One region of the Variovorax sp. H27-G14 genome, then DNA from elsewhere that is predicted to be linked to it. Evidence: predicted binding sites of a transcription regulator. Region 1 holds the regulator's gene; each other region holds the start of a gene.
The links. Region 1 encodes sigma-54, which starts transcription at its own class of promoters, with help from an activator protein. Its sites were predicted from a motif close to TGGCANGNAANCTGCTTT; they were not measured.

Region 1 (7,560 bases):
CGGGTGCGGCTGGAGCTCAGCTCGTACAGGTCGGCGCCCAGCTTGAGCATGTCGGGGCGGTAGCGGCGGTAGGCGGTGTGCACCAGCGGCTCGTCGGTGGCGGCCAGCGAATTGGTGACCACGCTGATCTTGACGTCGCGCCGGCGAATCTCGCGCATCACCTCCAGCCCGGTGGCACCCGGAATCAGGTAGGGCGAGACGATGGTCACCTCGGAGCGCGCGCGGCGCATCTGCTCGACCACGTTGTAGCGCACGCTGTCCACGTCCAGCAGCGGCACGCCGCCATAGGACGCCGTCTTGCCGATCACGCGCTCAGGCGCATCGGCGTAGGCCTCGGCCAGGGTCCAGATCAGGTTGAGCTTGCCGCTTGCCAGGTCGTCGGCCATCGGGCTGTAGCCCAGCAGGTCGTTGGGCGCGGGCGGCGGCGGGGGCGGCGTGGTGTCGGGTGCCGTGGCGGCCTCGAAGCGGCGCTGCAATTCGTCGCGCGGCACGTCGGTGGCCACCACCGAGCCGATGGGGCGCACATAGACGCTGTTCCAGTACTGGTCGAACAGGCTGCCCAGCCGCGGAATCAGCGCGCCGGTCACGAAGGTGTCGAGGTCGAGAAAGTTCTCGCCCGCCGTGCGCCGGAAATACTGGTTGCCGATGTTGCGCCCGCCTGCCACCGCCATCGCGCCGTCGGCAATGAACAGCTTGTTGTGCATGCGGCGGTTCACGCGGCTGAAGTCGAACAGCGACGCGGTGAAGCGCTTCAGGATGCTGCCGCGCCCCGCCGGGAACGGGTTGAACAGGCGCAGCTCCACGTTGGGGGTGGCGGCAAAGGCCAGCAGCAGATCGTCCTCGCCCGAGGTGTAGAGGTCGTCCATCAGCAGGCGCACCCGCACGCCGCGCAGGGCGGCGTCGCGCAGGGTGCGCAGCAGGTAGCGGCCGGTCTCGTCGTTCTCGATCTGGTAGTACTGCACGTCGAGCGTGCGCTGGGCGCGGCGGGCCAGCTGGATGCGGGTGTCGAAAGCAAAGTCGCCGCCGGGCATCAGGCGAAAGCCGCTCAGGTCGGGGTCGGGCTGGGCGGCCAGCGCGATGCGGCCCAGCGCGGTGTCGCCCGATACGGCCATGGCCTTGACGGCGGGGCGCGGTGCCTCGTCGGGCAAGGTGGCGCAGCCGGCAAACAGCAGAACGGCCACCAAGGCGAGCAACGCCGACAACCAGCGGGGCCATTCCACCGGTGGCGGGAAACACCGCGGAACCGGCTCTGCCGGGCCGCAGGTGTTGGCCCCTGCAAGGGAGTTGGCGAAGCGACACGAAGTGCGCATGGCCTGGGGGTGTGCCTGGTTAGAGCGCTTTGCGCAGATTGGCTGGTGCAATGCGCAGTGCTTCGCGGTACTTGGCCACGGTGCGGCGCGCGCATTCGATGCCCTGCTCCTTCAGCATCTCGGAGATCTGGCTGTCCGACAGCGGCTTCTTGATGCTTTCAGAACTGACGAACTGCTTGATGAGCGCGCGCACCGCGGTGCTCGACGCATTGCCGCCGGTCTCGGTGCCCAGCGCCGAGCCGAAGAAGTACTTCAGCTCGACCGTGCCGAACGGCGTGGACATGTACTTGGCTGTGGTCACGCGCGAGATGGTCGACTCGTGCAGGCCCAGCTCGTCGGCAATCTCGCGCAGCACCAGGGGGCGCATGGCAAGTTCGCCGTGCACGAAGTAGCTCTTCTGCCGCTCCACGATGGCGTTGCTCACGCGCAGGATGGTGTCGAAGCGCTGCTGAATGTTCTTGATGAACCAGCGCGCCTCCTGCAGCCGCTGCGACAGCGCCTGGCTGCCTTCGCCCTTGTGCGCCTTCAGCGCGCCGGCGTAGATGTCGTGCACGCGCAGGCGCGGCATGACCTCCGGATTCAGCATGACGCGGAACTTGATGTTGGTGCCGCGGCCGGTCTTGGTGACGATCACGTCGGGGATGACGATGTTGCGCTCCACGTCCACGAAGCGCCGGCCCGGCTTGGGCTCCAGCCGCGCAATGATCTGCAGCGCCGAGCGCACCAGCTCCTCGTTGGTGCGGGTGAGCGTGGCCAGGCGCTTGAAGTCGCGCCGCGCCAGCAGCTCCATCGGTTGCTTGCACACGGCCAGGGCGGTCTTGCGCACCAGTGCGCACTGCTCGGTCTCGCTCTCGCTGGCCAGGGCGCGCAGCTGGATGCCCAGGCATTCGCCCAGGTCGCGCGCCCCCACGCCCACCGGCTCCAGGCTCTGCAGCAGGCCCAGCGCCACCTGAAAGTGGTGCACCAGGTCGTCGAACTGGTCGTTGTCGTCGCCGGCCAGGCCGGAGGCCAGCGCGGGCAGCGAGTCTTCGAGGTAGCCGTCGTCGTTGAGCGATTCGATCAGGAAGCGCAGCGCGGCGCTGTCGTTCTCGGTCAGCCGCAGGCTCAGCGCCTGGCGGTGCAAAAACGACTGCAACGACTCCTGGCTGCGCGCGAGCTCGGTGGCGTCGGCGCGTTCGTCGTCACCCAGGTTGTTCTGGCGCGCGGGGGCGTCGCTGCCCCATTCGCTGTCGTCGGGCGCGGCCATGTCGACGGTGCCGTCGCCTTCCCAGTCGGGCTCGCGCTCGGTGATTTCAGCGGCCGGGCCGTCGGACTCCGTGCTGGCGGTGCTGGTTTCACTCGACGTGGTGCTGGTGCTGGCGGAGGGGGGCGTGAAGTCGCTTTCGCCTCCTTCACCGCCACTGCCGCCGTCGCCGTCACCGCTGCCTCCTGCGTCGTCGCGCGGCACCGGCGCGTCGGCAGCATCAAGGCCGAACTCCTCGCGCGCCGCTTCTTCCGCGGTGCGCTCCAGGAACGGGTTCTCGTCCAGCATCTGCTCCACCTCCTGGCTCAGTTCGAGCGTGGAGAGCTGCAGCAGCCGAATCGACTGCTGGAGCTGGGGCGTCAATGCCAGATGTTGAGAGACGCGAAGGGACAGCCCTTGCTTCATTGAGAACCCGACCCTCCGTTACATGCGGAAGTGTTCGCCCAAGTACACCCGGCGTACTTCGGCGTTGTCGACGATCTCCGAGGGTGTGCCTTGTGCCAGCACATGTCCGTCGCTGATGATGAACGCGTGGTCGCAGATGCCCAGCGTCTCACGCACGTTGTGGTCGGTAATGAGCACGCCGATGCCACGTTCCTTCAGGAAACTGATGATCCGCTGGATCTCGATCACCGCTATCGGGTCGATGCCGGCAAAGGGCTCGTCCAGCAGGATGAAGCGCGGCTGGGTTGCCAGCGCGCGCGCAATCTCCACGCGGCGGCGCTCGCCGCCCGACAGCGCCAGCGCCGGCGAATCGCGCAGGTGATCGACCCGCAGGTCGGCCAGCAGCTCGGTCAAGCGCTCTTCGATGTGCTGCTTGGACAGCGGCGCCATCTTGCCGTTGCCGTCGGGCTCGCTTTGCAGCTCGAGCACGGCGCGCACGTTTTCCTCGACCGTGAGCTTGCGAAAGATCGAGGCTTCCTGCGGCAGGTAGCTCAGGCCCATGCGGGCACGGCGGTGGATCGGCATGTGGGCGATCGGCTCGCCGTCGATGGTGATGTCGCCCGCATCGGCGCGCACCAGCCCCACGATCATGTAGAACGACGTGGTCTTGCCCGCGCCATTCGGCCCGAGCAGCCCGACGACTTCGCCCTTTTGCACGTCCAGCGAGACGTCTTTCACTACCGTGCGGCTGCCGTAGCTCTTCTTCAGGCCGCGTGCGACCAGGCGGCTGCCCGGCGTGCCATTGGCGTCGTGCGTTCCAGCGGTTTCGATCACTTGCGGGTTTCTCCCTCGTCACTGAGCGTGGTGCTCTGGCGCAGGCCCTTGCCGGGCGCCGGAGTGGGTGCCGTCGGCGGCGCCTTGGTGCCGGCCGGGGCCGCTGCACCCGCGGCACCGGGCGCGGTCGCGGCCTTGGGGGTCAGGATGGTCTTCACGCGACCGCCCGGGGCGGACGCGTTGACGGCGGTGTTCGACGGCACGGTGGAACCGTTGACCGTGTAGGTGTCGTTGCTCTGGTCGTAGACGATCAGCGCGCCCTGGCTCTCGTCGTTGGGCGTGGCGCCCAGCAGGCGGCGCATGACGGCGTTGCGGATGAACTTGACGTTGTCGGCGCGGCTGTCGTACTCGATGACTTCAGACTCGCCCTCGATCCACTCGTCGGGCGCGTTGCGCTTCTGCTTGTAGTACGCGCGCTTGCCGGGCGCCGCCGTGACCACGCCGTACTGGTAGCCCTCGGCATCCTGGCGCACGTCCATGCGCGCGCCGCGAATGATGATGGTGCCCTTGGTGACCAGCACGTTGCCGGTGAACACGCTGGTCTGTTTGAGGTCGTCGTAACGCATGGCGTCCGACTCGATGTTCATCGGCTTGGTGCGGTCGGCGGTTTCGGCCAGCGCGCCAGAGGCGAGGCCGGCCAGCAAGAACGCGGCGGCGGCCATGCGGCCAAGGCGATGCAGGAGGGGAGTGGTGGGGTAAGAATGCAATTTCATAGAGGCACGAAACTTGCTCGGCATTGTATGCGGCTGATTGCATCAGCCCCACACGCACAGATGAAAAAGCCCGCCGAAGCGGGCCACTCTTTCCCTTCCAGGACTGCCGCGCAACCGCGCTTTGCCCGGCTGCTGGCATTGCCCCCTGCAAGGGGGTCGGGTCAGCCTTTTTTCGCTTCGCCGACCAGGTAGTTCACAACCTGCAGCACCTTGGTCATGTTGCCGGCGGTCTCGCCGTCCACATACCAGCGCCCGGCCACGGCCATCGCGGGAACGCCGGCCACCTTGTAGGCGTCGGTCATCTGCGTGGCGCGCTTGGCCTTGCTGGCCACGCTGAACGAGGTGAAGGTTTCCTTGAACTTGGCGCCGTCCAGGCCGTTGGCCGCGGCCCAGGCAATGATGTTGGCGTCGCCGTTCACGTTCTGGCGCTGCGCGTGGATCGCGTTGAACACCTTCGGCTGGTATTCGTCAACCTTGCCCATGGCTTCCAGCGCGTAGTACAGGCGCTGCTTGGCTTCTACGTCGTTGCCCACGAACGGCACCGGGATGCGGCGGAACACCACGTCTTTCGGCAGCGTCTTGGCCCAGGCCTCGAGGGACGGCTCGAAGTCGTTGCAATGCGGGCAGTTGTACGAGAAGAACTCGACCACTTCGACCTTGCCGGCCGGTGCGTCGACCGGTGCGCGCTTGTCGAGCACCAGGTACTCGGTGCCGGCCTTGGGCGCACGCGCCTGGGCGTGGGCCGGGTTGGCGGCCAGGGACAGCAGCCCGAGCGAAGTGGCGGCCAGCGAAAAGTCACGACGTTTCATTGAAAGGGTTCTCCAGTTGGTACGGCAGACTGAGCCGGCGCGCGGCGGGGAGTTCCCCTGCCGCCGGCGCGCCCGGGGCCGTGAATGGTGGCGGCAAACGCCGCGGCGCGAAGCTTAAGGGCTAATGGTGTCAGGGTCAGGGTGTCAGGAAGTCAGCCGCCGGGTCAGCGCTGCACGCGGACCAGCGCCGACTCCATGCCACCGCCGTCCAGGCGGTCCTTCAGGCGGTCGGCGTCGTCCTTCTTGTTGAACGGGCCGGCGCGCACGCGGTAGACGGTGCGGCCTGCCTGCTCGCGCTCGGTGACCCTGGCCTCCACGCCCATCAGCGACAGCTTGGCGCGCTGCGCCTCGGCGTCGTCGGTGGTGCGGAAGGCGCCGGCCTGCACGAAGTACATGAACGGATCGGCACCCGAACTGGCGGCGTTGTTGCCGACGCTGTTGCCGGCGTTGTTGCTGCTGGTCGGCGCGGCCGACGCGGTGGTCGTGCTGCCCGAACGGGCGCGGGCGAGGTCACCCAGCGGGTCGTTCGACGCCGGCAACGCGTTGGCCTCGGCCGGCACGGGCGCCGTGCGCGGCGGCTTGGGCGCCACCACCACGGGCACCGGCGGTGCGGTGGTGGGCGGCGGGGTGCCGGGGGCCACGGCGGTGGTGGCGGGCTCACCCGTGACGGGGTTGACCGGGCCGGTCGCGGACGGGGCGGCCTTGGCCGCGCCGGCCTTGCCGGCCAGCGGCGCGTTCGGGTCCCAGTCGCGGTTCTTGCGGGCTTCGGCCTCGTCCTGCTCGGCGCCGCCCTTTTGCGTCTTGGTCACGAACGGGATCGGCACCTTGGTCACGTAGACCGCAATGCCCAGCGCGACGCCCAGGCCGAGCACCAGCCCGATGATCAGGCCGATGACGATGTTGCCGCGTTGTCTGGTTGTCTTCTTCATGTTGGGGAGGTTCACATCTTGCTCGGCGCACTGACGCCGAGAATCGCGAGGCCATTGTGCAGCACCTGCGCGGTGGCGGCGACGAGCGCCAGGCGGGCCAGCTTGACCTGCTCGTCGTCGACCAGAATGCGCTCGGCGTCGTAGTAGCTGTGGTAGCTGGCGGCCAGTTCGCGCAGGTAGAAGGTCACGTCGTGCGGGGCGAAATCCTTGGCCGCGGCAGTCAGCATTTCGGGGTACTTGGCCAACAGCAGCATCAGCGCCTGTGCGGCGGGGCTTTCCAGCGGCGACAGGTCCACGCCCTTCAGCGTGGCGGCGTCGCCACCCCAGCCGGCCAGCACCGAACAGATTCGCGCGTGGGCGTATTGCACGTAGTACACCGGGTTGTCGTTGTTCTTGGCCACGGCCAGGTCGACGTCGAAGGTGTATTCGGTATCGGGCTTGCGGCTCAGCAAAAAGAAGCGCACGGCGTCGGTGCTGGTCCACTCGATCAGGTCGCGCAGCGTGACGTAGCTGCCCGCGCGCTTGCTGATCTTGACCTCTTCGCCGCCCTTCATGACGCGCACCATGGTGTGCAGCACGTAGTCGGGGTAGCCCTGGGGAATGCCCTCTCCAGCCGCCTGCAGGCCGGCGCGCACCCGCGCGATGGTGCCGTGGTGGTCGGTGCCCTGGATGTTGATGACCTTGTGAAAGCCGCGCTCCCACTTGGCGATGTGGTACGCCACGTCGGGCACGAAGTAGGTGTACGTGCCGTCCTGCTTCTTCATCACGCGGTCTTTGTCGTCACCGTAGTCGGTCGACTTGAGCCACAGCGCGCCGTCCTGCTCGTAGGTCTTGCCCGCGGCCACCAGCTTGGCCACCGCGGCCTCCACGCGCCCGCTGGTGTACAGGCTGGACTCCAGGTAGTACTGGTCGAAGCGCACGCGAAACGCCTGCAGATCGAGGTCTTGCTCGCGGCGCAGATAGGCCACGGCAAATTCGCGGATGGCGTCCAGGTCGTCGATGTCGCCGCTGCCGGTGACTTCGCGGTCTTCGGACTTGACCGTTTTCTTCGCCTTGAAGTCGGCCGCGATCTCGGCGATGTAGTCGCCGTTGTACGCCGGCGCCTTCTCGCCGCTGGGCCATTCGGCGTCGCCGGGCTTGAAGCCGCGCGCGCGCAGCTGCGTGCTGTTGGCCAGCGTCTGGATCTGCACGCCGGCGTCGTTGTAGTAGTACTCGCGCCACACGCTCTCGCCCTGCGAGGCGCGCAGGTTGCAGATGGCGTCGCCCAGCGCCGCCTGACGGCCGTGGCCCACGTGCAGCGGGCCGGTCGGGTTGGCCGAGACAAACTCGACCAGCACC
Region 2 (7,560 bases), on a different contig from region 1:
GCGCCACGTCGCCCGCCGACGAAGCCGCGCCTGGCAGCCGGGACGTTTCCACGGTTCGGTTGATCACCGCGCAGACGCCGGCTGTGCGAACGTATCGCAAGATCGGCGCGCGCCACATCTACAACAAGTACGCCAGCCGCATCTACAAGGGCAAGATTCCGCCGCTGGTGTATGCGGTGGTGGTGGTCGAGACCGACATCGACGCCAACGGCAAGGTGATGAACGTGTTCTTCAGCCGCACGCCGAGCCATGCGCCCGAGGTGGCGCCGATGATTGCCGAGCTGATCAAGGCCACCTCACCGCTGCCCAGCCCGGGCAAGCTGGGCGCCCACACGTACGTGGACACGTGGCTCTGGGACAAGAGCGGCAACTTTCAGATCGACTCGCTGACGCTGGGCCAGCGCAGCAGGTAGGGCCCACCCCCACCCCCGAGGCCTCGCGCGCCTGCGTCGCGGGGCCGGTGGGCTCGCGCTACTCGATGCCGAGTTCCTGAATCTTGCGGGTGATGGTGTTGCGACCGATGCCCAGCTTTTGCGCCGCCTCGATGCGGCGCCCCCGGGTATTGGTCAGCGCCGTGAGGATGAGGCGCGACTCGAACCGGCGCGAGAGCACGTCCCACACGTCGGTACGGCCCGCCGCCAGCAGCGCCTGGGCTTCGATCTCCAGGCCGCCCTCCCAGCTGCTGACGCCGGTTGCCGCCACCTCGGCGGCGTGATCTGTAGACGCCGCCGGCGCATGTGCGGTGTCGCGCTCCGCGCCCGCCATGGGCGCAGCCAGTGCCGTGGCCGCAGGGGCAACGTGCGAAGCCGCGGCTTCCTGGGCATGCGCATGGGCATGGGCCTGCGCAGGCTCCACACTTGCCACGGCCATCACTTCAGGCGGCAGGTCTTTCGACTCGATGAGCTGGGCCGGCGCCATCACCGTGAGCCAGTGGCAGATGTTCTCGAGCTGGCGCACGTTGCCCGGAAAGCCGAAGGCCGCCAGCTTGGCCAGCGCCGGATCGGAAATGCGCTTGGGCTCCACGCCCAGCTGCCGTGCGCTCACCTGCAGGAAGTGGCGCGTGAGCGCGGGCACGTCCTCGCCGCGTTCGCGCAGCGCCGGCAGGCGCAGGCGGATCACGTTGAGGCGGTGGAACAAGTCTTCGCGGAAGCCGCCGATCTTGACGCGCTGCTCCAAGTCCTGGTGGGTCGCCGCAATGACGCGCACATTGGCCTTGACCGAGTTGTGCCCGCCCACACGGTAGAAATGGCCGTCGCTCAGCACGCGCAGCAGGCGCGTCTGCAGGTCGAAGGGCATGTCGCCGATTTCGTCGAGAAACAGCGTGCCGCCCTCGGCCTGTTCGAAGCGGCCGCGGCGCATGGTCTGCGCGCCGGTGAAGGCACCGCGCTCATGGCCGAAGAGTTCGCTTTCCAGCAGGTCCTTGGGGATGGCGGCGGTGTTGATGGCCACGAAGGGGCCGTTGGTGCGCGGCGAGTGCTTGTGCAGCGCGCGCGCCACCAGCTCTTTGCCCGAGCCCGATTCACCGGTGATGAGCACCGTGACGTTGCTTTGCGAGAGCCGCCCGATGGCGCGGAACACGTCCTGCATCGCGGGTGCCTGGCCGAGCATTTCGGGCGCGGCAACCATGCGCTCTTCAGCGACTTCCTCGCGCTGGCTTTCGTCGACGGCGCGGCGAATGAGCTCGACCGCGCGCGGCAGGTCAAAGGGCTTGGGCAGGTATTCGAAGGCGCCGCCCTGGAAGGCCGATACGGCGCTGTCGAGGTCGGAGAACGCCGTCATGATGATGACGGGCAGGCCGGGGTACTTGGCCTTGACCTTGTCGAGAAGGTCGAGCCCGGAGCCGCCGGGCATGCGGATGTCACTTACCAGGACTTGCGGTCCTTGCTGTTCGTCGTCGGCGGCTTGCTCGAGTGCCGCGAGCACTTCGCGCGTGTTCGTGAAGCTGCGTGTCGGGAGGTCCTCACGCAGCAGCGCCTTCTCGAGCACAAAGCGAATCGATTGGTCGTCATCAACTATCCAGATCGGCTTCATGCATCTCCTCTGTTGCCGGGGCTGCGCTATGGCAGCGGTATCAATATCTTGAAATCGGTTCGGCCCGGGACGCTGTCGCACTCGATCACACCGTGATGCTGCTGCACAAAGGTTTGTGCGAGCGTCAGTCCCAGCCCGGTTCCGCCTTCCCTGCCCGAGACGAGCGGATAGAAGATGCGGTCCTTGATCGTGTCCGGCACACCCGGTCCATTGTCGATTACATGCAATTCCAGTGCCAGTCGATACCACTGCTTGTTGAAGATCACCTGGCGGGCCACGCGCGTCTTGAAAACGATCTGCGCGTCGCCGGCCGCGCGGCGCTCCGAGAGGGCCTGCGCCGCGTTGTGCGCAATGTTGAGCGTGGCCTGAATGAGCTGCTCGCGGTCACCGCGAAACTCGGGAATGGACACATCGAAGTCGCGCTCGATGTGCAGGTCGCGCGGAAACTCCGCCAGGATGACCGAGCGCACACGCTCGCACACCTCGTGGATGTTCACGTCGCCCACCACGTGCGGACGCCGGTGCGGCGCCAGCAGCCGGTCGACCAGCGTCTGCAGCCGGTCGGCCTCATGAATGATGACCTGGGTGTATTCGATGAGGTCGCGCGACTCGACCTCCATCTGCAGCAACTGCGCCGCGCCACGAATGCCGCCCAGCGGGTTCTTGATTTCGTGGGCAAGGTTGCGAATGAGCTCCTTGTTGGCCTGCGCCTGGTCGATGAGGCGCTCTTCACGGTCCTGGCGCACCTGGTTCTCGAGCGGCGACATCTCGATGATGAGTTCGCCCTTCTTGTCGCCGTGCGCCAGCGTCACCTGCACCGGCATCAGCTCGTGGTTCACGCGGCGCAGAAAGGCCTCGTAGCGCAGCGTGGCAAAGTCGTTGCTGGCGGCGCCGTCGATGGCGGTGCGCAGCACCTGCGGCTCATGGAAACATGCGCCGAACTGCGAGCCCTCCAGGGTGCGTCGCGAGGTGCCCAGTGCGTCTTCGAGGCCTGCGTTGGCAAACAGCACGGAGCCGTTGCTGTTGACCACCGCAATCAGCGTGGACAGCAGGTCGAAGGACTGGAAGCGCGGATTGGCGCCGTTCGCCTTCTTCCCGAACACCATGTTATTGCGGCTGCTTCACGGGCAGTCGGCCAATCTCGCGGCGGATGCCGGCAATGTCGCTCTCGTTGCGCGCCAGCTCGGCCTTCATTTCGGCCACGCGGTCCAGGTACTTCTGGTAGTTCTTGGCCTCGCTGCCCTGCTTCTCGGGCTCCCCGTTGTTGTAGTCCTTCTGCAGTTCGGCCTGGCGGGACTCTGCCTTTCTGAGCTCCGACTCGAGCACCGAGCGGGCCTCGCCGTCGCGGGCGCGCTGGTCGACACCCTCGACGCGCGGGCTGCCGGCTGGCGCACGTGCAGCCGAGGAGCCCGATGACGCAGAGCCGCCGCCCGACGCCTTCGTGCCCTGCACGACGGTGACGTTGCCGCCTTCCAGGACCTTGCAACCCTTTTGCTGGGCCACGGTCGCGTTGTTGGTGTATTCGTTGCCGCAACGCCAGACGCGTTCTTGCGCCAGTGCGGGGAGCGCGATCAATGAACCGGCCAGGAAAATGAGGGGAGCAGTCTTCATGTGTATCGGTTGGAGGGCGCGAGAAAGGCGCATTTTCATGCAATTCGACGCCCGGAGTGACCAGATGTTCCGCAGCAAGACAAAAGGACGGCCGAGGCCGTCCTTTTGTCTTACTTCCCTCGGCGGACCGAGGGAAAAGGCTGCTTGCCGACGAGCGATTACAGCGAGTAGTACATGTCGAACTCGACCGGGTGCGTCGCCATGCGGAAGCGCGTGACTTCCTGCATCTTCAGCTCGATGTACGCATCGATGTACGAGTCGGTGAACACGCCACCCTTGGTGAGGAACGCACGGTCCTTGTCGAGGTATTCCAGAGCCTGGTCGAGGCTGTGGCACACGGTCGGGATCAGCGCGTCTTCTTCCGGCGGCAGGTGGTACAGGTCCTTGCTGGCGGCTTCGCCCGGATGGATCTTGTTTTCCACGCCGTCCAGGCCGGCCATCAGCAGCGCGGCAAAGCCCAGGTACGGGTTCATCAGCGGATCGGGGAAGCGCGCTTCCACGCGGCGGCCCTTCGGGTTGGCGACGAACGGAATGCGGATCGAGGCCGAACGGTTCTTGGCCGAGTAGGCCAGCTTCACCGGTGCTTCGAAGCCGGGCACCAGGCGCTTGTAGCTGTTGGTGCCGGGGTTCGTGATGGCGTTCAGGGCACGTGCGTGCTTGATGATGCCGCCGATGTAGTGCAGAGCGAAGTCGCTCAGGCCGGCGTAGCCGTCGCCTGCGAACAGGTTCTTGCCGTCCTTCCAGACCGACTGGTGCACGTGCATGCCGGAACCGTTGTCACCAACGATGGGCTTGGGCATGAAGGTGGCGGTCTTGCCGTAGGCGTGGGCCACGTTGTGGATCACGTACTTTTGCAGCTGAACCCAGTCGGCGCGCTGAACCAGCGTGCTGAACTTGGTGCCGAGTTCCATCTGGCCGGCGTTGGCCACTTCATGGTGATGCACTTCGACCGGGATGCCGAGCGATTCGAGCACCAGGCACATTTCCGAGCGCATGTCCTGGAAGCTGTCGACCGGGGGAACCGGAAAGTAGCCGCCCTTGACTGCCGGACGATGGCCGGTGTTGCCGTGTTCGTATTCCTTGTCGGTGTTCCACGAGGCTTCTTCGGAGTCGATCTTCACGAAGCAGCCCGACATGTCGTTCTTCCAGCGAACGCCGTCGAACACGAAGAATTCGGGTTCCGGCCCGAAGAAAGCCGTGTCGCCCAGGCCCGAGGCCTTCATGTAGGCTTCCGCGCGCTTGGCGAGCGAGCGCGGGTCGCGCTCGTAGGCCTTGCCGTCAGCCGGGTCGATCACGTCGCACGTCAGGATCATCGTCGTCTCTTCGAAGAACGGATCGATGTTGGCGGTGTTCGGGTCGGGCATGAGCTGCATGTCCGAAGCTTCGATCCCCTTCCAGCCGGCGATGGACGAGCCGTCGAATGCGTGGCCCGAGGTGAATTTGTCTTCATCGAAATGCGACACCGGTACGGTCACGTGCTGCTCTTTGCCACGGGTGTCGGTGAATCGGAAGTCGACGAACTTGACCTCGTTTTCCTTGACGAGCTTGAGTACATCGGCGACGGTCTTTGCCATCAGTTTCTCCTGAGTTGGATGGTGGTTAGGAATACAGGGACGAGGGATGCAGTTTCTGTGCCATTGTCACCTCAGCCGATACGGCTTTGATGACCGCTGCAAACCCCAAATAAAGGCGGGAATTCACCAATTCGGTGCCGTATACATTAACGCACCAATTCGGGACCAAGCTTGGCATCAAAACCGTGCAGGCCCTCGATCAGTTGCGCATAGGCCGCGCCGAGCAGGCCGGGCTCACCCTTCACGCCCAGCTCTATATGACGCCCGTACTGGGGGTGATCGACGCTCGGCAGGCTGAACACCTTGACGCCGGCGTGCTGGTCCTCGATGGCCTGCATGAGCGGGGTGAGCGTGGCTTCCATGGCACCGAAAACGATCACCGACTTCTCGGCGACCGCGTTCAGCGTGAACAGATCGGCGTAGCGAGCGTCCAGCACCGATTCGACCATCGGCCACGCCATGACCGGGAAACCCGGCACGAAATGAACGTCGGCCACGCTGAAGCCGGGGATCTTGTTGTACGGGTTGTGGATGAGTGTGGCGCCCTGCGGGAACACGCCCATGTTGAGCCGGTGCACGTTGTCGGAGCGGTCGGGCTGGTAGGGCACGCCCTGCTCGCGCGCGGTGTCCTGCATGCGTTCGCGGATCAGCAGCTCGGCTTCGGGGTGCAGCGCAAGCGGCACGCCCAGCGCCTTGGCCGCGCACTGGCGGGTGTGGTCGTCGGGCGTGGCGCCGATGCCGCCGGTCGAGAAGACGATGTCGCCCGACGCAAAGGCGCGCGCAAGCGCGGCGGTGATGCGCGCGGGCTCGTCGCCCACGTACTCGGCCCAGCTGAGCTGCAGGCCGCGCGCGGCGAGCAGTTCGATGACCTTGGCCATGTGCTTGTCGGCGCGTTTGCCGGAAAGAATCTCGTCGCCGACGACGATGAGACCGAATGCGCGTGTCATGGTGAACCCCATTGAGAAAGAGCAGCCTTGTTGGCTTCGGCGACCTGGGCGGCTTCCAGGGCGGGCATGCCGCTGGCGGTTGACGCCGAGCTTGCCGCAGCCACCGCGCGCTGGGCCCGCAACTGCCCGAGCGCGTCAAGGCAATAGTGAGCGAACCAGAGCGCCGAAAAGGCGAAGACCAGTGTGTAGATCCAGATGGCGATCGGCACCAGCACGAAGAAAGCAGCGGCGAACAGCAGGCCCGACGCCCACACGATGCTCGGTGCCGCGCCCAGGTAGCCGCACAGCACGCCGATGCACAGCAGTGGCAGCCGGTGCGCGCGCAGCAGGGCAGCGCGCTCTTCGGGGCTGGCGTGTTCGGCGAGCGCGTCGAAGCTCATCACGCGGTACGTGAGCCAGCCCCAGATGAGCGGCGGAAGAATGAGCACCAGCGGCGGAATGAGCCACAGCGGCATCGACACCACCAGGGCCACCAGCGCAAGCACCGTCACGCCCAGCGAGCGCATCACGCTGCCAAAGAAAGAGGCGCCCTTCTTCTGCTCGAGCGAGGGAAAGCGCCGCTCGGCCACCAGCTTGGTGAGCGCCGGCGCCATGAAGCCGGCCACGATGAGCAGGCACACCACCACGATCAGCGGCGTGGCGGCCAGCACCACGATCAGGGGCGCCAGCATGCCGGTGACATCGCCCGAGAACAGCCGGCCGATCCAGGCCCAGAAGCTCGACAGCAGCGGCCAGGCGTCGAGTGCGCCGTGCGTCCAGGCCACAGCCGCTTCCCAGTAGAAATAGCCGAACACCGCTGCCAGCACCACCATCAAACCCAATGGCAACAACGACAGCACGATCACGCGCGGCAGCATGCAATAGGCGACCGCGCGCCAGAAGGAGTCGAGGAGCAGGCGCATGAGGCAGCGAGGATAACGCCTCGGGCGAGGCTTTCAGGGGCCGGAGCCCCTCAGCCGCGCCCGACCATTCGCTTCAGGCCGAGCCACTGCTGCACCCAGAAGCCGCGCCCGTAGTCGCGCACGTGGCCGTCGGCAGCGGGCTCGACCTGGTCGCGGATGCCCGTGGGGTCGTAGCGGTTCTCGAAGTTGGCGGTGCCGAACATCATGTCCCACCACGGCAGCAGCACGCCGAAGTTGTGGCCGCCCAGCGTGCTCTTGCCGTTCGACTCGTGGCCCAGGCCGATGCTGTGGTGCAGGCGATGAAAGCGCGGGCTGATCCACAGCCGCTCGCCCAGCCTGCCGAAGCTCAGCCGCAGGTTGGCGTGCTGCAGGCTCTCGCTGAGCTGCGTGAACGCCACGAAGGCAATGAACTGCCCCGGCGCCACCCCAATCAGCTGCGCCACGACCACGATGAGCGTGTCGTGCACGATGTCGTCGAGCAGGTGGTTGCGGTCG
Region 3 (7,560 bases), on a different contig from region 1:
CCGCCACGCTGTGGCTGCACCTCCGGGCTGCACCTCCGGGCTGCACTTACGCGCTGAACTTCCGGGCTCCACTTCCGCTTTGAACGCCTGCCTCAGCGCAGCGTCGCATGCGGATGCAGCGGGTGCGCCAGCGTGCCCGCGATGAGGCGCAGCGCCTGGTCGCACTGCTCGCGCGACATCGGCCCGCCCAGGCAGATGCGCACCGCGTCGGGCGGGTCGCCGTCGGTGGAAAACGCGGCGCTGGCCACCACGCCCACGTTCTGCGTGCGCAGGTAAGAAGCAAACTCCACCGGGCTCCAGCCCGGCGTGAGCGGCAGCCATGCATGGAACCCCTCGGGGTGCGCCTGCAGGCCGCTGTCGCCCAGGTAGCGCAGGGCCAGCACCTGACGCGCCACCGACTCCGCGCGCACCGCCTGCAGCATGGCCTCGGTGGTGCCGTCTTCCACCCACAGCGTGGTCAGCGCGTTGGTGATCGGCGAGGCCATTACCGTGGTCGCGCGCATGGCGCCGGCCAGGCGCTGCGACTGCACCACGGTGGGTGAACACACGTAGGCACTGCGCAGCCCGGCGCCGAAGCACTTGGAGAAACCGCTCACGTAGTAGGTGAGCGCCGGCGCCAGAGTGGCCAGCGAGGCCGGCGTCTGGCGCGGCAGCATGCCGTAGGCGTCGTCTTCGATGATCGGCACCGCGTAGCGCAGCGCCACGTCGGCCAGCGCCTCGCGCCGCGCGCGCGACACGGTGGCCGCCGTCGGGTTCAGCAGCGTCGGGTTGCAGTACAGCGCCTTGGGCTTGAGCGTTTTGCAGGCGTGCTCGAAGGCATCGGCAATGGGGCCGTCGTCGTCCATCTGCAGGGCATGCAGCTGCACGCCCAGTTGCGCCGCAATGGCCTTCACGCCCGGGTAGGTGAGCGACTCCACGCACACCAGCTCGCCAGGGCGCGCCAGTTGCGAGAACAGCGCGGTCAGCACCGCATGAATGCCGGGGCACACCAGGATGCGGTCCACGCTCGCATGGGGCACGAAGGGTCGCAACCACTGCATGGCCACCTCGCGGTCGTGCGCGGTGCCGCCAAAGTCCTGGTAGCGCAGCAGGTCGTGAAAGTCGAGCTGCGCGAAGGCGCGGCTGGCGCTGTCGTGCAGCCGGCCCATCAGGTGCGGGTCGTCGGGCTCGGGCGGCATGTTCATCGTCATCTCGGCGCCGCTGCCGCCGCGCAGCCGAAGGCTGGGGCTGCCCGATCGAATGAAGGTGCCGGTGCCCGCGCGCGAATCGATCAGCCCGCGCTTGCGCGCCTCCGCATAGCCGCGCGCCACGGTCGTGTAGTTCAGCTCCAGCTCGCTCGCCAGATCGCGCAGCGTGGGCAGGCGGTCGCGCACGCCCAGCCGGCCCGTCTTGATGTCGTCGGCGATCAAGTCGGCCAGCAGCAGATAGGCCGGCTTGGCGGTGGTGCGCAGTTGCCTGCGCCAGTGGGCGGTGAGGGTGGTCATGCGGGCGGCTCCTGCCAAGTTGATTGCATTCATTGATTGCATGCGGCCACCGATCAACACGCAGGAATCGCGCCTGTACAAGGGCTCCCCCTCAGGCAGCCAATGCTTCTTTCAGGTGCGATCAACCCCATTGATCGGGTGCATTGATCGCACGCCGCATGCGTCTTACCGGTGCAACGCAGCCACTGCTGGCGGCCCGTGCAACCGCGTTTTCGGGTGCCGAAAAAATTTTCATCGCCATGCAGGCCGCACCGCCACGCATTGATCGCGAGTTGATCGCACGCCCGCCGCCAACCGCTGGCACATCGCCTGCAAAGAGAAAGGCACGCAAGACCTGCGTACCCACCACCCCAACCGGAGTACCCCATGCCCAAAGTCACCCGCCCCCGCAACGAAAAAGGCGAGTTCCTTGTCGACTACGAAGAGAAGGTGTTCGAAGACGTCAAGGCCGAGCCCGGCGAGAAGGCGCTCGTCACCTTCCACACCGTGGCCTTCGAAGGCTCCATCGGCTTCGTCAACCTGCTGCAGGCCACGCGCCTGCGCCGCAAGGGCTACGAAACCTCGGTGCTGCTGTACGGTCCCGGCGTGACGCTGGGCGTGCAGCGCGGCTTTCCCACGCTGGGCGACGAGGCCTTTCCGGGCCACCAGAACTTCAACAAGCAGATCACCAAGTTCATGGAAGAAGGCGGCAAGGTGTATGCGTGCCGCTTCGCGCTGCAGGCCTTGTACGGCCACGGCGAAGGCGCGCTCATCGAAGGCATCAAGCCCATCAACCCGCTCGACGTGCTGGACATCGTGCTGCTGCACAAGAAGGCCGGCGCGGTCATTCTGGACACCTGGACGCTGTAAGGCGGCACGAGCGATGGCTTCCAAACCCCGCACCGTGCGTGCCGCCGCGGTTCAGATCGCGCCCGACTTCGAGCGCCCCGACGGCACGCTCGAGCGGGTGTGCGGCGCCATCGACGAGGCCGCTGCCAAGGGCGCGCAGATCGTGGTCTTTCCCGAGACCTTCGTGCCCTACTACCCCTACTTCAGCTTTGTGCTGCCGCCGGTGCTGCAGGGCGCGCCGCACCTGCAGCTGGTGGAGCGCGCGGTGGTGGTGCCCGGCCCCGTCACGCAGGCAGTGGCCGAGCGCGCGCGGGCCCGCAACATGGTGGTGGTGCTGGGCGTGAACGAGCGCGACCACGGCAGCCTGTACAACACGCAACTGGTGTTCGACGCCGACGGCACCCTGGCGCTCAAGCGCCGCAAGATCACGCCCACGTACCACGAGCGCATGGTCTGGGGCATGGGCGACGGCGCGGGGCTGAAGGTGGTCGACACCGTCGTGGGCCGCGTGGGCGCGCTGGCCTGCTGGGAGCACTACAACCCGCTCGCGCGCTATGCGCTGATGGCGCAGCACGAAGAGATCCACTGCGCGCAATTCCCCGGCTCGCTGGTCGGCCCGATCTTCGCGGAGCAGATGGAGGTGACCATCCGCCACCACGCGCTGGAGTCGGGCTGCTTCGTGATCAACGCGACCGGCTGGCTCACCGACGAGCAGATCCGCTCGGTCACGCCCGACGCGCAATTGCAGAAGGCACTGCGCGGCGGCTGCCACACGGCCATCGTCTCGCCCGAGGGCAAGCACCTGGCGCCGCCGCTCACCGAGGGCGAAGGCATGGTCATCGCCGACCTGGACATGGCGCTCATCGCCAAGCGCAAGCGAATGATGGATTCGGTCGGCCACTACGCACGGCCCGAGCTGCTGTCGCTCGCCATCAACGACCGGCCGGCGCAGACCACCGTGCCGATGCACCTCACGCAGCACCTCACGCAACCCCAAGCCCAAGCCCAAGCCCAAGCCCAAGCCCACATTCCAGGGAGCACCGACCATGACCACCACAACAACCCAGCAAGCCAGCCGGCAGCTGATGACCGAGCTCCAGTCCTTCGGGTTGCGGCTGGTTGACCCTTCGGCCGGTGTTGCCAGCCGCCGCGGCGGCGCGGGCCCTTCGGACCACAAGGCCGTGACGGTGGACGGCCACACGATCATGGTGCCGGTGCACACCTCCACCGCCTGGCACTCGCCCTTCACGGCCGAAGCACCCGACGCGCAAGGCATGAGCCGCGTGATGCGCGGCAGCATTCCCATTGCCAGCATCAGCTTTCCGAAGCAGCCGCGCTTCTACGCGATGCAAACCTTCGACGGCGTGCCCTACTCGCACATTGCCACGCTGCACGGCAGCGACGTGCTGGCCACCACGGTGCTGCAGACCTGCATCCGCTACGAGAGCCGCAAGAAGAGCTGCAAGTTCTGCGCAATCGGCCAGTCGCTCGCGGCCGGGCGCACCGTGGCGCGCAAGACGCCCGAGCAACTGGCCGAGGTGGCGCGCGCCGCCGTGCTGCTGGACGGCGTGAAGCACATGGTGCTGACCACCGGCACGCCTAACGCCACCGACCGCGGCGCAGCCATCCTCTGCGAGAGCGCCTTCGCCATCAAGGCCGCGGTGGACATTCCCATTCAGGGCCAGTGCGAGCCGCCCGACGACGACCAGTGGTTCCACCGCATGAAGGCCGCGGGCATCGACACGCTGGGCATGCACCTGGAAGTGGTCACGCCCGAGGTGCGCGAACGCATCATGCCGGGCAAAGCCAGCGTGCCGGTGTCGCGCTACATGAGCGCGTTCGAGGCGGCCGTGGCCGTGTTCGGCCGCGGGCAGGTCAGCACCTACATATTGGCCGGACTGGGCGACACGCGCGAGGCCATCCTCGACACCTGCGACCAGTTGCTCGCGCGCGGCGTGTACCCCTTCGTCGTGCCCTTCGTGCCGATCAGCGGAACGCCTCTGGAAGACCACCCCGCCCCCTCGCCCGAGTTCATGAAGTCGGTGCTTGCGCCGCTGGGCGAGCGCGTGGTGGCGGCGGGCCTGCGCTCGGCCGACATCAAGGCGGGCTGCGGCAAGTGCGGTGCCTGCTCCTCGCTGTCGATCTACGAAAAAGAAAGCGAGAGCTGATCATGCTGTGCATCGACGACCTGTGCGAAATGGCGGACGCTTACGCGCCCGCCGAGTACCTGGTGCGCGAAGCCGCGCAGCAGTGGGAGCGCGACGAAGCCATGGCGCTGCGCCGCGCGGTGTTCTGCATCGAGCAGGGCATCTTCGCGCGCGACGACCGCGACGCGACCGACGACTGCGCGCAACTGCTGGTGGCCATGTCGTGCAACGGCGGCATGCCGGAGCAGGTGGTGGGCACGGTGCGCATTCACCGCAGCCAAGGCGACCAGGCAGCAGGCGAATGGTGGGGTTCGCGCCTGGCGGTGCATCCGGCCTTTCGCAGCCAGGGGCACCTGGGCGTCACGCTGATCCGGCTGGCCGTGTCGCGTGCCCATGCACTCGGCTGCAAGGCCTTCTTCGCGCAGGTACAGAAGCAGAACGTGCCGCTGTTCGGCAAGCTGGGCTGGAAGGTGCTCGAAGAGACCAGCGTGCATGGCCGCCCGCATGCGCTGATGCAGGCCGACCTGGCCTGGTACCCGCCCTGCCACGACCCGGTGAGCGGCTTTGTCACGCGCGCGAAGGTGGCGGCATGACCGATGCCCACAACGTGCATGTGATTGCCGACGCCCTGCGCGCCACGCGCGGCTTTGCCCACAAGCGCGACATCAGCGACGTGGTGGCCGCGCTCGGCCGCTCGCTGCCCGGCGGCCATGCGGCTCTGGCGCAGGCCGTGCCCATCGGCGACGACTGCGCGGCCATTCCCGACGGCCACGGCGGCTACCTGCTGTTTGCCATCGAAGGGCTGGTGGAAGACTTCATCGTGCGCATGCCCTGGTTCGCGGGCTACTGCGGCGTGATGGTCAACGTGAGCGACATCTACGCCATGGGCGGGCGCCCGACCGCTGTGGTCGATGCGCTGTGGAGCACCGGCATGAACCCGGCGGACGACGTGCTGCGCGGCCTGGCGGAAGCCGCCGTGCGCTACGGCGTGCCCATCGTGGGCGGGCACAGCAACAACCGCAGCGAACGGCCGCAACTGGCGGTGGCCATCCTGGGCCATGCGCGCAAGCTGCTCACCAGCTTCGACGCGCAACCCGGCCACTTGCTGGTGATGGCGGCCGACCTGCGCGGCGCCTACGAAGAGCCCTTTCCGTACTGGAACGCCTCGACCCGCGCGCCCGCCGCGCGGCTGCGCGCCGACCTGGAGCTGCTGCCCGCGCTGGCCGAAGACGGCCTGTGCGGCGCGGGCAAGGACATCAGCATGGCCGGCGCCGTGGGCACCGCGCTGATGCTGCTCGAATGCTCGGGCGTGGGTGCGCGCATCAACCTCGACGCGCTGCCGCGGCCCGACGGCGTGCCGCTGCTGCGCTGGCTGTCGTCGTTCCCCAGCTACGGCTTTGTGCTGAGCGTGGCGCCCGCGCAGGTGGCCACGGTGCTGGCGCGCTTTGCCGCGCGCGACATCGCCTGCGCCGTGGTCGGCGAAGTCGACGCCACACGCCAGGTGCGCCTGCGCGCCGGCGGTGAAGAAGCGCTGCTGTGGAACTTTGCCAGCGACGCCTTCATCCAGCCGCCCCACCTGCAAGCGGAGGCCGCCGCATGCCCGTGACGCACTTCCACGTGCGCTGGCCCGACGCCAGCGAAACCCGCTGCTACTCGCCTTCCAGCGTGGTGCGCGAGCACTTCGTACCCGGCCAGCGCTATGCGCTCGGCGACTTCCTGCATCGCACGCGCGAGGCATTGGGCATTGCCTCCGAACGGGTGCGCGAGAAGTACGGCTTTGCGTGCTCGCAGGCGATGGACCAGCTCGCCGACATCGAGCACATTGCCGCGCGCTTCACCGCGGCGCCGGGCGAGCCCGACGCCGAAGTCACCGTCGTCGCCTTCGACTGACGGCCCTCATCCAGATCCAGAAAGAAGCACCCCATGTCATACCCCCACGGCGGACGCAGCCACTACAGCGTCGTCATCGTCGGCGGCGGCCAGGCCGGCCTGTCGCTGAGCCACGGCCTGCAGCAGCGCGGCATCGACCACCTGGTGATCGAGAAGCGCAGCCTGGTGCACACCTGGCGCACGCAGCGCTGGGATTCTTTCAGCCTGGTCACGCCCAATTGGCAGTGCCAGCTGCCGGGCTGGGGCTACATCGGCAGCGATCCGCACGGCTTCATGGTGAAAGAGCAAATCAACGAATGGCTCGCGGGCTTCGTCGAGCACGTGAAGGCGCCAGCCATCGAAGGCGTGACGGTGGAGCGGGTGTCGCGAACCCACGGTGCCGGCGACCGAGACCGCTTCAGCGTGCAGACCGACGTCGGCCTCTACACCGCCGACCAGGTGGTGGTGGCCTCTGGCGGCTACCACCGCCCCATCGTGCCGCGCCTGGCAGAGAAGCTGCCCGCGTGCGTGGCGCAGTTCCACTCGGCGCAGTACCGCAACGCGGCGCAGTTGCCAGAAGGCGCGGTGCTGGTGGTGGGCTGCGGCCAGTCGGGCGCGCAGATTGCCGAAGATCTGCACCTGGCCGGCCGCGAGGTGCACCTGGCCACCGGCCATGCGCCGCGCTGCGCGCGCTTCTACCGCGGGCGCGAGGTGGTCGACTGGCTGGCCGACATGAAGTACTACGACATGCCCGTCACCGAGCACCCGCTGCGCGAAGGCGTGCGCGACAACACCAACCACTACGTGACCGGGCGCGACGGCGGGCGCGACATCGACCTGCGCCGCTTCGCGCTCGAGGGCATGGAACTCTATGGCCTGCTGAGCGGCTTCGACAGCGGCAGCTTCGAGCTGCAGCCCAACCTGCGCGAGCACCTGGACCAGGCCGACGACACCTACAACCGCATCAACGCGTCCATCGACAAGCACATTGCGGCCAAGGGCATCGACGCGCCGCCGCCGTCGGTCTACACACCCGTGTGGGCACCGCGCGAAGAGCGCACGCGGCTCGACCTGGCGGCGGCCGGCATCACCAGCGTGGTGTGGTGCATCGGCTTTTCGCCGGACTTTGCATGGGTCGATGCGCCGGTGTTCAACGGACGCGGCGCGCCGGTGCACCTGCGCGGCGTGACCAACGAGCCCGGCCTGTACTTTCTGGGGCTGCCATGGCTGCA

Region 2: glnA (type I glutamate--ammonia ligase) is a predicted target of sigma-54. The motif match lies at 5,262-5,279, and genes of this name have one in related genera.
Region 3: VLK31_RS24345 (MSMEG_0572/Sll0783 family nitrogen starvation response protein) is a predicted target of sigma-54. The motif match lies at 1,783-1,800, and genes of this name have one in related genera.

The regions. Positions count from the first base shown of each region.
Region 1 covers NZ_JAYLVN010000028.1:39,750-47,309, reverse strand. The annotation lists gene VLK31_RS33655 (phospholipase D family protein) at 1-1,310, opposite strand, end outside; gene rpoN (RNA polymerase factor sigma-54) at 1,330-2,958, opposite strand; gene lptB (LPS export ABC transporter ATP-binding protein) at 2,977-3,771, opposite strand; gene lptA (lipopolysaccharide transport periplasmic protein LptA) at 3,768-4,484, opposite strand; gene VLK31_RS33635 (thiol:disulfide interchange protein DsbA/DsbL) at 4,646-5,293, opposite strand; gene VLK31_RS33630 (SPOR domain-containing protein) at 5,458-6,222, opposite strand; gene argS (arginine--tRNA ligase) at 6,234-7,560, opposite strand, start outside.
Region 2 covers NZ_JAYLVN010000001.1:157,273-164,832, forward strand. The annotation lists gene VLK31_RS00790 (hypothetical protein) at 1-413, shown strand, start outside; gene ntrC (nitrogen regulation protein NR(I)) at 472-2,031, opposite strand; gene glnL (nitrogen regulation protein NR(II)) at 2,058-3,137, opposite strand; gene VLK31_RS00805 (hypothetical protein) at 3,139-3,642, opposite strand; gene glnA (type I glutamate--ammonia ligase) at 3,801-5,216, opposite strand; gene VLK31_RS00815 (competence/damage-inducible protein A) at 5,363-6,163, opposite strand; gene VLK31_RS00820 (EI24 domain-containing protein) at 6,160-7,065, opposite strand; gene VLK31_RS00825 (sterol desaturase family protein) at 7,116-7,560, opposite strand, start outside.
Region 3 covers NZ_JAYLVN010000012.1:116,126-123,685, forward strand. The annotation lists gene VLK31_RS24340 (PLP-dependent aminotransferase family protein) at 93-1,484, opposite strand; gene VLK31_RS24345 (MSMEG_0572/Sll0783 family nitrogen starvation response protein) at 1,851-2,333, shown strand; gene VLK31_RS24350 (Nit6803 family nitrilase) at 2,347-3,435, shown strand; gene VLK31_RS24355 (MSMEG_0568 family radical SAM protein) at 3,398-4,480, shown strand; gene VLK31_RS24360 (MSMEG_0567/Sll0786 family nitrogen starvation N-acetyltransferase) at 4,483-5,052, shown strand; gene VLK31_RS24365 (sll0787 family AIR synthase-like protein) at 5,049-6,065, shown strand; gene VLK31_RS24370 (MSMEG_0570 family nitrogen starvation response protein) at 6,056-6,349, shown strand; gene VLK31_RS24375 (MSMEG_0569 family flavin-dependent oxidoreductase) at 6,383-7,560, shown strand, end outside.